4 regions of the Pseudoalteromonas sp. T1lg22 genome follow, and region 1 is predicted to be linked to each of the others. Evidence: predicted binding sites of a transcription regulator. Region 1 holds the regulator's gene; each other region holds the start of a gene.
The links. The regulator sigma-54, encoded in region 1, starts transcription at its own class of promoters, with help from an activator protein. The targets are predictions, from matches to a motif close to GTTGGCACGNNNNTNGNNT.
Positions count from the first base shown of each region.

Region 2: the regulator sigma-54 is predicted to act here: its motif matches at 1,109-1,127, upstream of C2M24_RS11950 (YggN family protein).
Region 3: the regulator sigma-54 is predicted to act here: its motif matches at 1,218-1,236, upstream of C2M24_RS03170 (DUF3192 domain-containing protein).
Region 4: the regulator sigma-54 is predicted to act here: its motif matches at 1,491-1,509, upstream of C2M24_RS12805 (TorF family putative porin).

Region 1 covers NZ_PQBY01000016.1:279,907-282,109, reverse strand. Annotated here, with positions in the region: partial or broken gene ptsN (PTS IIA-like nitrogen regulatory protein PtsN) at 1-303, opposite strand, end outside; gene hpf (ribosome hibernation promoting factor) at 305-592, opposite strand; gene C2M24_RS10960 (RNA polymerase factor sigma-54) at 618-2,066, opposite strand; gene lptB (LPS export ABC transporter ATP-binding protein) at 2,132-2,203, opposite strand, start outside.
Region 2 covers NZ_PQBY01000016.1:479,249-481,451, forward strand. Annotated here, with positions in the region: gene C2M24_RS11935 (AzlC family ABC transporter permease) at 1-53, shown strand, start outside; gene C2M24_RS11940 (AzlD domain-containing protein) at 50-349, shown strand; gene C2M24_RS11945 (PA3496 family putative envelope integrity protein) at 496-684, opposite strand; gene C2M24_RS11950 (YggN family protein) at 1,165-1,947, shown strand; gene C2M24_RS11955 (aminotransferase-like domain-containing protein) at 1,944-2,203, opposite strand, start outside.
Region 3 covers NZ_PQBY01000006.1:206,945-209,147, forward strand. Annotated here, with positions in the region: gene zntR (Zn(2+)-responsive transcriptional regulator) at 1-57, opposite strand, end outside; gene C2M24_RS03165 (D-2-hydroxyacid dehydrogenase) at 194-1,138, shown strand; gene C2M24_RS03170 (DUF3192 domain-containing protein) at 1,275-1,652, shown strand; gene C2M24_RS03175 (diguanylate cyclase) at 1,696-2,203, opposite strand, start outside.
Region 4 covers NZ_PQBY01000017.1:76,984-79,186, forward strand. Annotated here, with positions in the region: gene C2M24_RS12800 (endonuclease/exonuclease/phosphatase family protein) at 1-641, opposite strand, end outside; gene C2M24_RS12805 (TorF family putative porin) at 771-1,451, opposite strand.

The DNA of each region.
Region 1 (2,203 bases):
ACAAAAATATCAACGGGGCGATTGTCGATGGCGTCAAAATTGATGGCTTCACGGTTGGTGACGATAATGGCCAGGGTATTCTCTATGCCTTCAAGGCGACCGTGTTGGAATGGCAACCCCTTTCCCTATGCCAGTGCTGCCAAGCTTTTCACGAGCCAGAAGGGAATCCAGTATGGCTTGCTCACTGAGGTGGGGGATATGTTGGTGTGCTACCTGAGAGAGGTATTCCAACATTCTTTTTTTGCTATTAAAAAGGACCGCAGCCTTGCTGCAGTCCTTGGAAAAAAGTAAATCTAAGCTCATTTTAATGACGAGACAATTTCTCTTTATGTTTGATTACCTGGCGGTCTAATTTGTCAATTAAGCCATCGATCGCCGCGTACATATCCTGATGCTCTGCGGTGGCAAACAGTTCGCCGCCGTTTACATGAAGTGTTGCTTCTGCTTTTTGTGTGAGTTTCTCGATATCAAGAATAACATGCACATTATTAATGTGGTCAAAGTGACGCTCTAATTTGGCAAATTTACTATTTACATAGTTGCGAAGAGAGTCTGTGATTTCTACATGACGACCGGTAAGATTTAATTGCATAAGCATTTTCCTTCTTGTCTAACGTCTATATCAAGCTTTTACGTTGATTTGACGGTGGTATGGCCAACGATTCACGATATTTTGCAATCGTTCGTCGAGCCACTTTGATTCCTTGCTCTGCTAGTATGTCGGTAATCTTGCTATCGCTTAACGGTTTTACAGGATTTTCCGCGGCTACTAGCTTTTTGATCAATGCTCTAATCGCTGTGGATGAGCATTCACCTCCATTCTCGGTATTCACATGGCTGGAGAAAAAGTACTTTAACTCAAAGATCCCACGTGGCGTGTGCATGTATTTTTGTGTGGTAACACGAGAGATTGTTGACTCGTGCATTTCCACCATTTCTGCAACGTCGTTAAGGACCATTGGCTTCATTGCTTCTTCGCCATGTTCAAAGAATGCCTGTTGTTGCTGAACAATGCAATTAGTTACTTTAAGTAAGGTGTCATTGCGTTGCTCCAGGCTCTTTATAAACCATTTTGCCTCTTGCAAGTGAGAGCGAATAAATTGGCTGTCACTTTGTGATTTGCAGTTGCGACCCAGGGATGCGTAGTGATCGTTGACACGTATCTTCGGCATGCTGTCGGGGTTTAATTCCACCTTCCAGCGACCCTTGACCTTCTTCACCGATACATCCGGGATCACATACTCCGACTCTTCGCGCACTATGGTCGCTGCGGGCTTGGGATTCAGGCTGTGTATCAGTGTCATCACCTCTTTCAACTGGGCTTCTTTAAGCTTAGTCTTTTTCATTAAGGTGCGGTAGTCACGGTTACCAAGCAAATCAATATAATTACAAACTACCTCTTTCGTCTCGTTAAGCCAAGGGGTTTGAGGCGAAAATTGCTTGAGCTGGATCAACAAGCACTCTTGTAGTGAGCGGGCGCCAATACCAATGGGATCAAACATTTGAACTCGCTTAAGCACGGCCTCTATTTCGTCGAGTTCAATCTCTTCTTCCAGCTCATCATGGTTGATGCTTTCGAGCAAGTCCTCGGTGCTAACGGTAAGTAAGCCGTTGTCGTCGATGGCTTCGATAATCGCGGTGGCAATGGCTTCATCTATGGCGCTAAACGGGGTGAGGCGTAATTGCCACATAAGGTAATCGTGCAGGGTTTCTGTGGTTTCGCCTTGGTAAATAGACTCGTCATCGGGCATGGGCCCAGATGCAACCGGGGCGGCACTGATGTACTCGTCCCAGGATACATCCATAGGCAGCTCATCGCTGATCGAGTCATTGTTAAGGGCGTCGCCGCTTTCAACTTCGTCCTGATTGCTTGTGCTGTTATTGCTTTGAATGTCGCTATCGCTGTCGGCCGCCGAATTTTTATCGCGTGGCAGGTCACTATCGCCGTAATGCTCTTCTTCGATTTCGAGCAAGGGGTTGGCATCAAGCGCTTCTTGAATTTCTTGTTGGAGATCCAAAGTACTGAGCTGCAACAGGCGGATAGCCTGCTGCAATTGTGGGGTCATTGTTAATTGCTGGCCTAGACGCAGCTGTAATGATTGCCTCATGTACTCTAACAATCCTTTTGTGATTAAAGTCTAAACTGCTCACCTAAATACACATCGCGTACTGTTTGATCTGCTAATACCTGTTGGGGAGTTCC
Region 2 (2,203 bases), 200 kb from region 1:
CCCTCATCGGCATGAGCGTTGGCTATGTGCTTAGTCGCGGGAGGGTGCAATGATCACCACCATATTACTGATGGCGGCCATTACCTTTGGCAGTCGTTATTTATTTTTACACCGTGCCCTGCCATTTCGGGTCGGCGCAAAAATGCAGCGTTTTTTAAGCTTTAGCGCCCCGGCCGTGCTTACCGCCATCTGGGTACCCATAGTGGTTTTACCTGGCAATCAGTGGCAGTTGAGCTACCAGAATCCGTATCTGGTTGCGGCCCTTGTCGCCATTATTACCGCCTACAAAAGCCATAGTATCTACGCCACCACCCTGCTTTCCATGGCGGTCTTTTTTGCGCTGCGATAATACCAATTCACTTAAATAGCCAACGCTATATCTGCTCACATACTTAACAGCATTGGTATAACAAAAAAGGGGCCGTAGCCCCTTTAAAGTCTTAAAATAGTCTCGGCTTAATTACACCAAGACTTCATAGGCCAAAGGCCCGTTATTTATTCATTTAAATACTCGTCAAAGTCATCGCTGCCGAGATGCTTTCTCAGCTTGCGCTGTTCTAAATAATCGTCCAGCTTCTTTTTTACCTTGCGCTTGCGACGGTCGTTTTGATTGCGTCCCATCGCTTCATATTCATCTGCAACAAATTCGTCTTCAAACGCATCATAGGAATATGTTTTACCCACAATACACTCCAATAAATCTAAATCAGTTATCACCGCTCCCCAACTTAGGTGCGGCGAATTCAGGGCTAGGCGCCTTCGAGTGAATAAATAGCCGCTAAATCGCAAACTGGAAAGTGAGATTTTTTTATCGTTTCAATAAACATAATTGATTAATAATTATACCGCCTTAATTCGTAAGGTTATTCCACCTTGGATAGCCCGTTGTGGATCCGCCTTTGCTGCCAGGGTCCTAGGTCGGCTTTTGCCGCCATGGACGGCGGTACTAGGGTGACGCAGGAGCAGTTACCTAGCAGGCTGACAATTGAGCAAATGTTTTAATCCACGGCAAAGTTAATTTCACTAAAAGTTAGTAAAAGGCACTAAACAAGGCATTGGCAGCACACAAGATGAAATTATAACGCTATGATTTTTATCATCTTTATTAATTGGCACCGAAATTGTATTAGTCATAGCGTCAACAGAATAACAGGAATTATCACCATGAAAACCAGCACGCTAGCCATTATCTCTGCCATTAGCCTTTCTGGCACCGCCATCGCCGGGGAAGCCAATTCGCTCTCGTTTGGCTCTGAGCAATGCAACATTGAATTTAAAAACGATGTACGCATCGAGCCGCAGCGTTTACAGATCACCAATGCCAATAACCAGCACCTGGTGTACAGCTCAGGTCTGCTTGAAGTCGATGGTCAACCCGTTGAGTTAAATGCCGAGCAACAACAGGCCCTGGACGATTACACAGATAAGGTACGAACCTATATGCCCGAGGTGGCTCAAATAGCCCTGGATGGCGTTAAGATCGCCGGCGTTGCCCTAGAAGAAGTCGGCGCCGCATTTGGCATCAGTCACAATGAGGCGCTGAGCGATATAGTTGAAAATATCGGCATCAATATTGAACAGACCTTCTACCAGGACGGTGCCTTTGTAATGGGCAAACAAAGCTTTGAACAATTAGGCAATGATATTGAAAGCCAGTTTGATGAGGACTTTGAACAAGCCGTAGAGCAGGCCATGGTGCAGTCTATCGGCAGTATATTTATCGCTCTGGGCTCTGAGTTATTAGGCTCAGGCGGCGACATGGATGAATTTGAGCAACGTATGGAGCGCCTTGGTGAGCAGGTCGAGCAAAGAGTTGAGCTGCAAGCCTCGCAAATAGAACAACGTGCGGATGCGCTATGCCATTCATTTAGCGAGTTGGCGCAACAAGAAGCTCAGCTGCTTAGCATGATCCCCGAATTGAAAGAGTATCAGCTGCTAAGTAACTAAGCCTTTGGCATGCCCATTGGCGTGCCCATAGGCGTAACCTTCGCCTTACCCTTTTGCACTTGCAGGCAGAGCGCCCCTAAGCGGGCCACTGCCTTTTCTATTTCCTCGCTCCATTGCACCCCAAAACTCAGGCGTAAACACTGACGATATTTGTCGGTGGCGCTAAAAATAGCTCCCGGAGTAATGCTGATCCCCGCCTCCAGCGCCAGGTGGAACAAGGCAACAACATCATACTGCGACGGCAGTTGCAGCCACA
Region 3 (2,203 bases), on a different contig from region 1:
ATAACGCAGTGCATCCGTACTCATGTCCACCTGTTTGGCCAATTCACCTATACGCATCTGCACTCCTCCCCCTCAAACTCTTTGCTTAGCAGGCATTATAAACCTTAGAGTCAACACTAAGGTCAAGGATTAATTTTGCGCTAAACGTCGGTCCATGAAAGACTAGCGCCAATAGCCTATTTGGAGAGCACAAATGAACATCGTCATGTTAGACGCCGACACCTTAGGAGCAAACTCACTGGCACCAATTGCCGCCTTAGGAGAATTTCATCGCCACCCCCTGACATCAGCAGAAGATGTAGTGACGCGCTGCGCCGACGCCGAGGTAGTGATCACCAACAAGGTGCAACTTGGCGCCGAGCAGCTTAAGGCCTTGCCTAAGCTGAAACTTATCTGTGTTGCCGCCACCGGCACCAATAACATAGATATCGCTGCCGCTAAGGAGCATGGCATTGATGTGTGTAATGTTGCCGGCTATTCCACCGCCAGCGTAGTGCAGCATACCTTTACCCTGATCTCCTTACTGCTTAATAACCTGCATAGGTATATAGATGACTGTCGCCAAGGCGCCTGGCAACAAAGCGAGATGTTTTGCCGCCTTGATTATGAGATCGCCGAGCTGGCGGGTAAAAAACTTGCCATTATCGGCCATGGTGAGCTCGGCCAGGCCTTGGCCAAGGTAGCCCATGCCTTTGATATGCAGGTGCTTATTGCCGAGCGTCGCGGCCAAGCTCCGCGCCCCGGGCGCATCGCTTTTGAACAAGCGCTGGCGCAGGCGGATATCGTCAGCATTCACTGCCCACTTAACGCCGAAACAGAGCAGTTAATAAATCGCGATACCCTGGCCTTAATGCAACCGACAGCCGTCTTAGTCAACACCGCCCGCGGCCCCATTATCAACGAAGCAGATCTGGCCACAGCCCTGGCCGATGGTACCCTAGGCGGCGCAGCCTTAGATGTGCTCAGTGAAGAGCCGGCCAACCCTGAAAATCCTTTGGTTCGCTATCAGGGTGACAACCTACTGCTCACACCGCATATAGCCTGGGCATCAAAACAGGCCAGAGACAGGCTGATCCACCAGCTGGCCTTAAATATTCGCGCCTATGCCAATGGTGAAGTTCGCAATCGGGTTGGCTAAATTCGCCAACTCTTTTGAAATAACACCAACCCGCTTAAAAGAATAACGTGTAACCAATTGAAAAATATAAAGTAAAATTTTTGGCATTGAACTTGATTATTCAATGCCAACTAGATAACAAAAATTGGATAAAACAATGACAAAAGCACTTCTTTGCGCCCTTGTCGCCCTGCCTCTACTTGGTGGTTGTATCGTTTCGGTGAATGACGGTGAAGCTGACGCCCATTGCTCATCAAGCGACTGGCAAAAACAACAGCGCCAAAATCGCGACTATATTGCCCACCTTGAGCTAGGGAACAGCGCTGCTGTGATCAAAGAAACCCTGGGCACACCGGATTTCAGTGAGTCCTTTGCTCATCAGGGTGAAGAGTATCAGGTACTGTTTTATGCCACGCAAAGCGTTAAGTCCGATGGCAAAATCAGCAAAAATGAATGTACACCCTTGGTATTTAAGGCTGGTCGTTTGGTGAGTATTGGTGATAGCGCCTATCAGGCACTGGTCGGTAAACTATAAAGATAAAAAAAGCCGCGTGGATTAAAGCCCACGCGGCTTTTTTTTAGCCATAGAAAGCAGCGCTATTACGCCCGTCTTGCTTGGCCTGATACATGCCCCTGTCGGCATTTTCAATCAAGGCCATTTCACAGTTGTCGTCGTTGTCGCCATTAAAGGTGGTGGCGCCAATGCTGATGGTGATGTGCTCAGCAATGGGTGAGTCTATATGGGGAATATTAAGCTCGCGGATCACCCTGCATAGCTTATTGGCCAAAGCCATGGCTGTGTCTTCTTCACTGCCGGGCAAAACCGCAACAAACTCTTCACCACCATAACGGGCGATAAAATCGCTGCCGCGTTGACAATTATTGACCAGGGCCGAAGCCACTTTTTTCAAACATTCATCACCCTGTTGATGACCGTAGCAGTCGTTGTAACGCTTAAAGTAATCGATATCTATCAATAGCACAGACAAAGGCAATCCGGCGCGCACACTGCGGCGCCATTCACGAGCAAAATGTTCGTCGAAATAACGACGATTGGGAATTTCCGTTAAGCCATCTATGCTCGCC
Region 4 (2,203 bases), on a different contig from region 1:
AGCCCTTGCACCAGTTGCCAGCGCGCGCGACTCCAACTGTTAAAGTCTCCGGCAAAGATCACCGGCCCGGAATGAAGCTTGATTAATCCCGATAACCGCTCCAGCTGTTGCCTATAGTCGCTGATGCCAAGAGTAAAGTTAATGCCGTGCATATTCACCAGCAATAAGGAGTCACCATTAGCCAAAGGATAGCGACTGATACTCGATGCTTTGGGGGTACGCAACCAGGGTTCCCGCTGATAAAAACGACAATAAAGCTGGGGCGACCAGTCGCTTAGCAAGGCCAGCCCGGTTTGCTGATTGAGGCCCTTGTAGCCTGGCGAAAAACGGGTGTGGGGCTTGAGTTGTAACAGCGCCTCATCGGTGATGGCTTCTTGCAGCAGCATAATATGGCTTTGCTCTGACAGGGCGTGCAGATCTGTCAGTAATTCAGGCTTGGCCGCCTTATAAATATTCCAGCTGAGCAGTCTGAGTTCCGATACCGGCAAGGGCAGGCTTACCGGCTCACCGGGCTGGGTTAATAGCGCAGCGCAGGATTGGGGTGAGTCGGCACTAAAGGGCGACGCAGGCAAAGGCTCCGGCAGCACGGCCTGTTGCCACTGAATAAAGAGTAAATAAAGCAGAAAATAGAGACTCGGCACAGGCAGCCTTAGTAAACCTACTGATTGGCAAGATTATAGTGGCAAAAATGGCTTTAGATGCCAAACAGAAAAGATAAAGGGCCTTACGGCCCCGGTTTGCAGCAACAATAAGAGGGTATGACTTTAAGCTTAAAGCTCAAAGTCTAAGCTGTATGAAACATACGCTTTTAAATCATCATCCGCGTCCAGGTCGGTTTGCAGCAGGCCAAAGGTAAAACCCGACTTGCTGATACTGACGCCATAATCTATGTAACTGTCGTCTTCACCGTACCATTCCTGCACGGTATCGCCGCTGGAATGGCCGAAGTGAAGCGCCAGTTCGGTATCTTTTAAAATGGTAAAGCTGGCGTTGAGCTCAAGGTAGAGCATGTCTTCTTCGTCGGTGGCATCGCCTTCGGCATTGACCAGGTAACTGGCACCGGCGCTGAGCCATTGCCAGCTCACCGAGCCATAGATCTCACCAAAACCAATATCTCCCTCGGCATCCGGATAGGCGTAATAGATATAGCCGACATCGTAGCCTATGTCGTCGATTGAACCGGCGAAGCCCGCGTACAAGTCCATTTCATAGCTGGTGCTGGCGGCATCGCCGAAATCGATATTCGACAGCCAGGTGCCGGCATAAAAGCCGGTGTCGGAGGCGTAGTCTATGCCACCGGATACCGCCGCCCCATCATCCGACTGGGTAATACCGCGCCAATAATAGTTAGAGCTGGCGGCGACGTTGGCGGTGACTTCCGCCTGGCTGGCCAGCGGGGTGAGGGACAGTGCCAACAAAGCCAGCACCGGCGCGTATTTCTTTTTGTTCATTTTCTCATTCCTGTAGTAACGCTGTGTTGAATATTTAGTTGGCAAGGCGTGTGCCAATAACGGAATATTTTTTAAAAGTTACTATTTTTCAGATGCTTGGTGGTATTTTGAGCTGTGTTGGCTGGTGGGCGGGGGAGTGCGGATGCACTCTGGTGGTGCATATTTTATGCTTTTGCACTCATTTTAACCAATGGTACTGCATAAGAATTCTTGTTTGGTTTTGTGTTGCTGGTGGTATTGGTTGTTAAATTAAGATCTTGTCGCGGTGGGTGAGCGCGTTAAGAAAATGGTCCGGTGGACTATTTTTAGCAAGCGAACGCCTTGAGCCAGTGAAAGGCCGGGGACGGCGCCCAAAGAGGGAGTGATTAATTTGGATGCAAGTAATTCGTCCATGAAGCTGGGTTCCTGTTCGTGACGAAGTTACGGCATACATGCCTCCACCTCCTCGCGCTGCGAAGCGGTGCTTCGGTCACTCGTCGCCCCCGCTTATCGCAGAGCTCTTCGCCTTCAAGCGGCGAGAGTGAAATTATTCACTCTCTTATTTCCGCTTTCAGCCACGCCTCGCTGTCTTAGCCACGCTTCGCAGCAAAAGCCGAGATCGAAAGCGCGAATTTTAACGGGGTTAGGCTGATACATTGAGGCTCTAAATTAGTATGGGATATGTTTATAGATTGCATGTGTGCGTCATCCAATCTAATTGTGAAAAAATTATATAGATTGATTTACATATTGAAGATGATAAGGTTTTCATT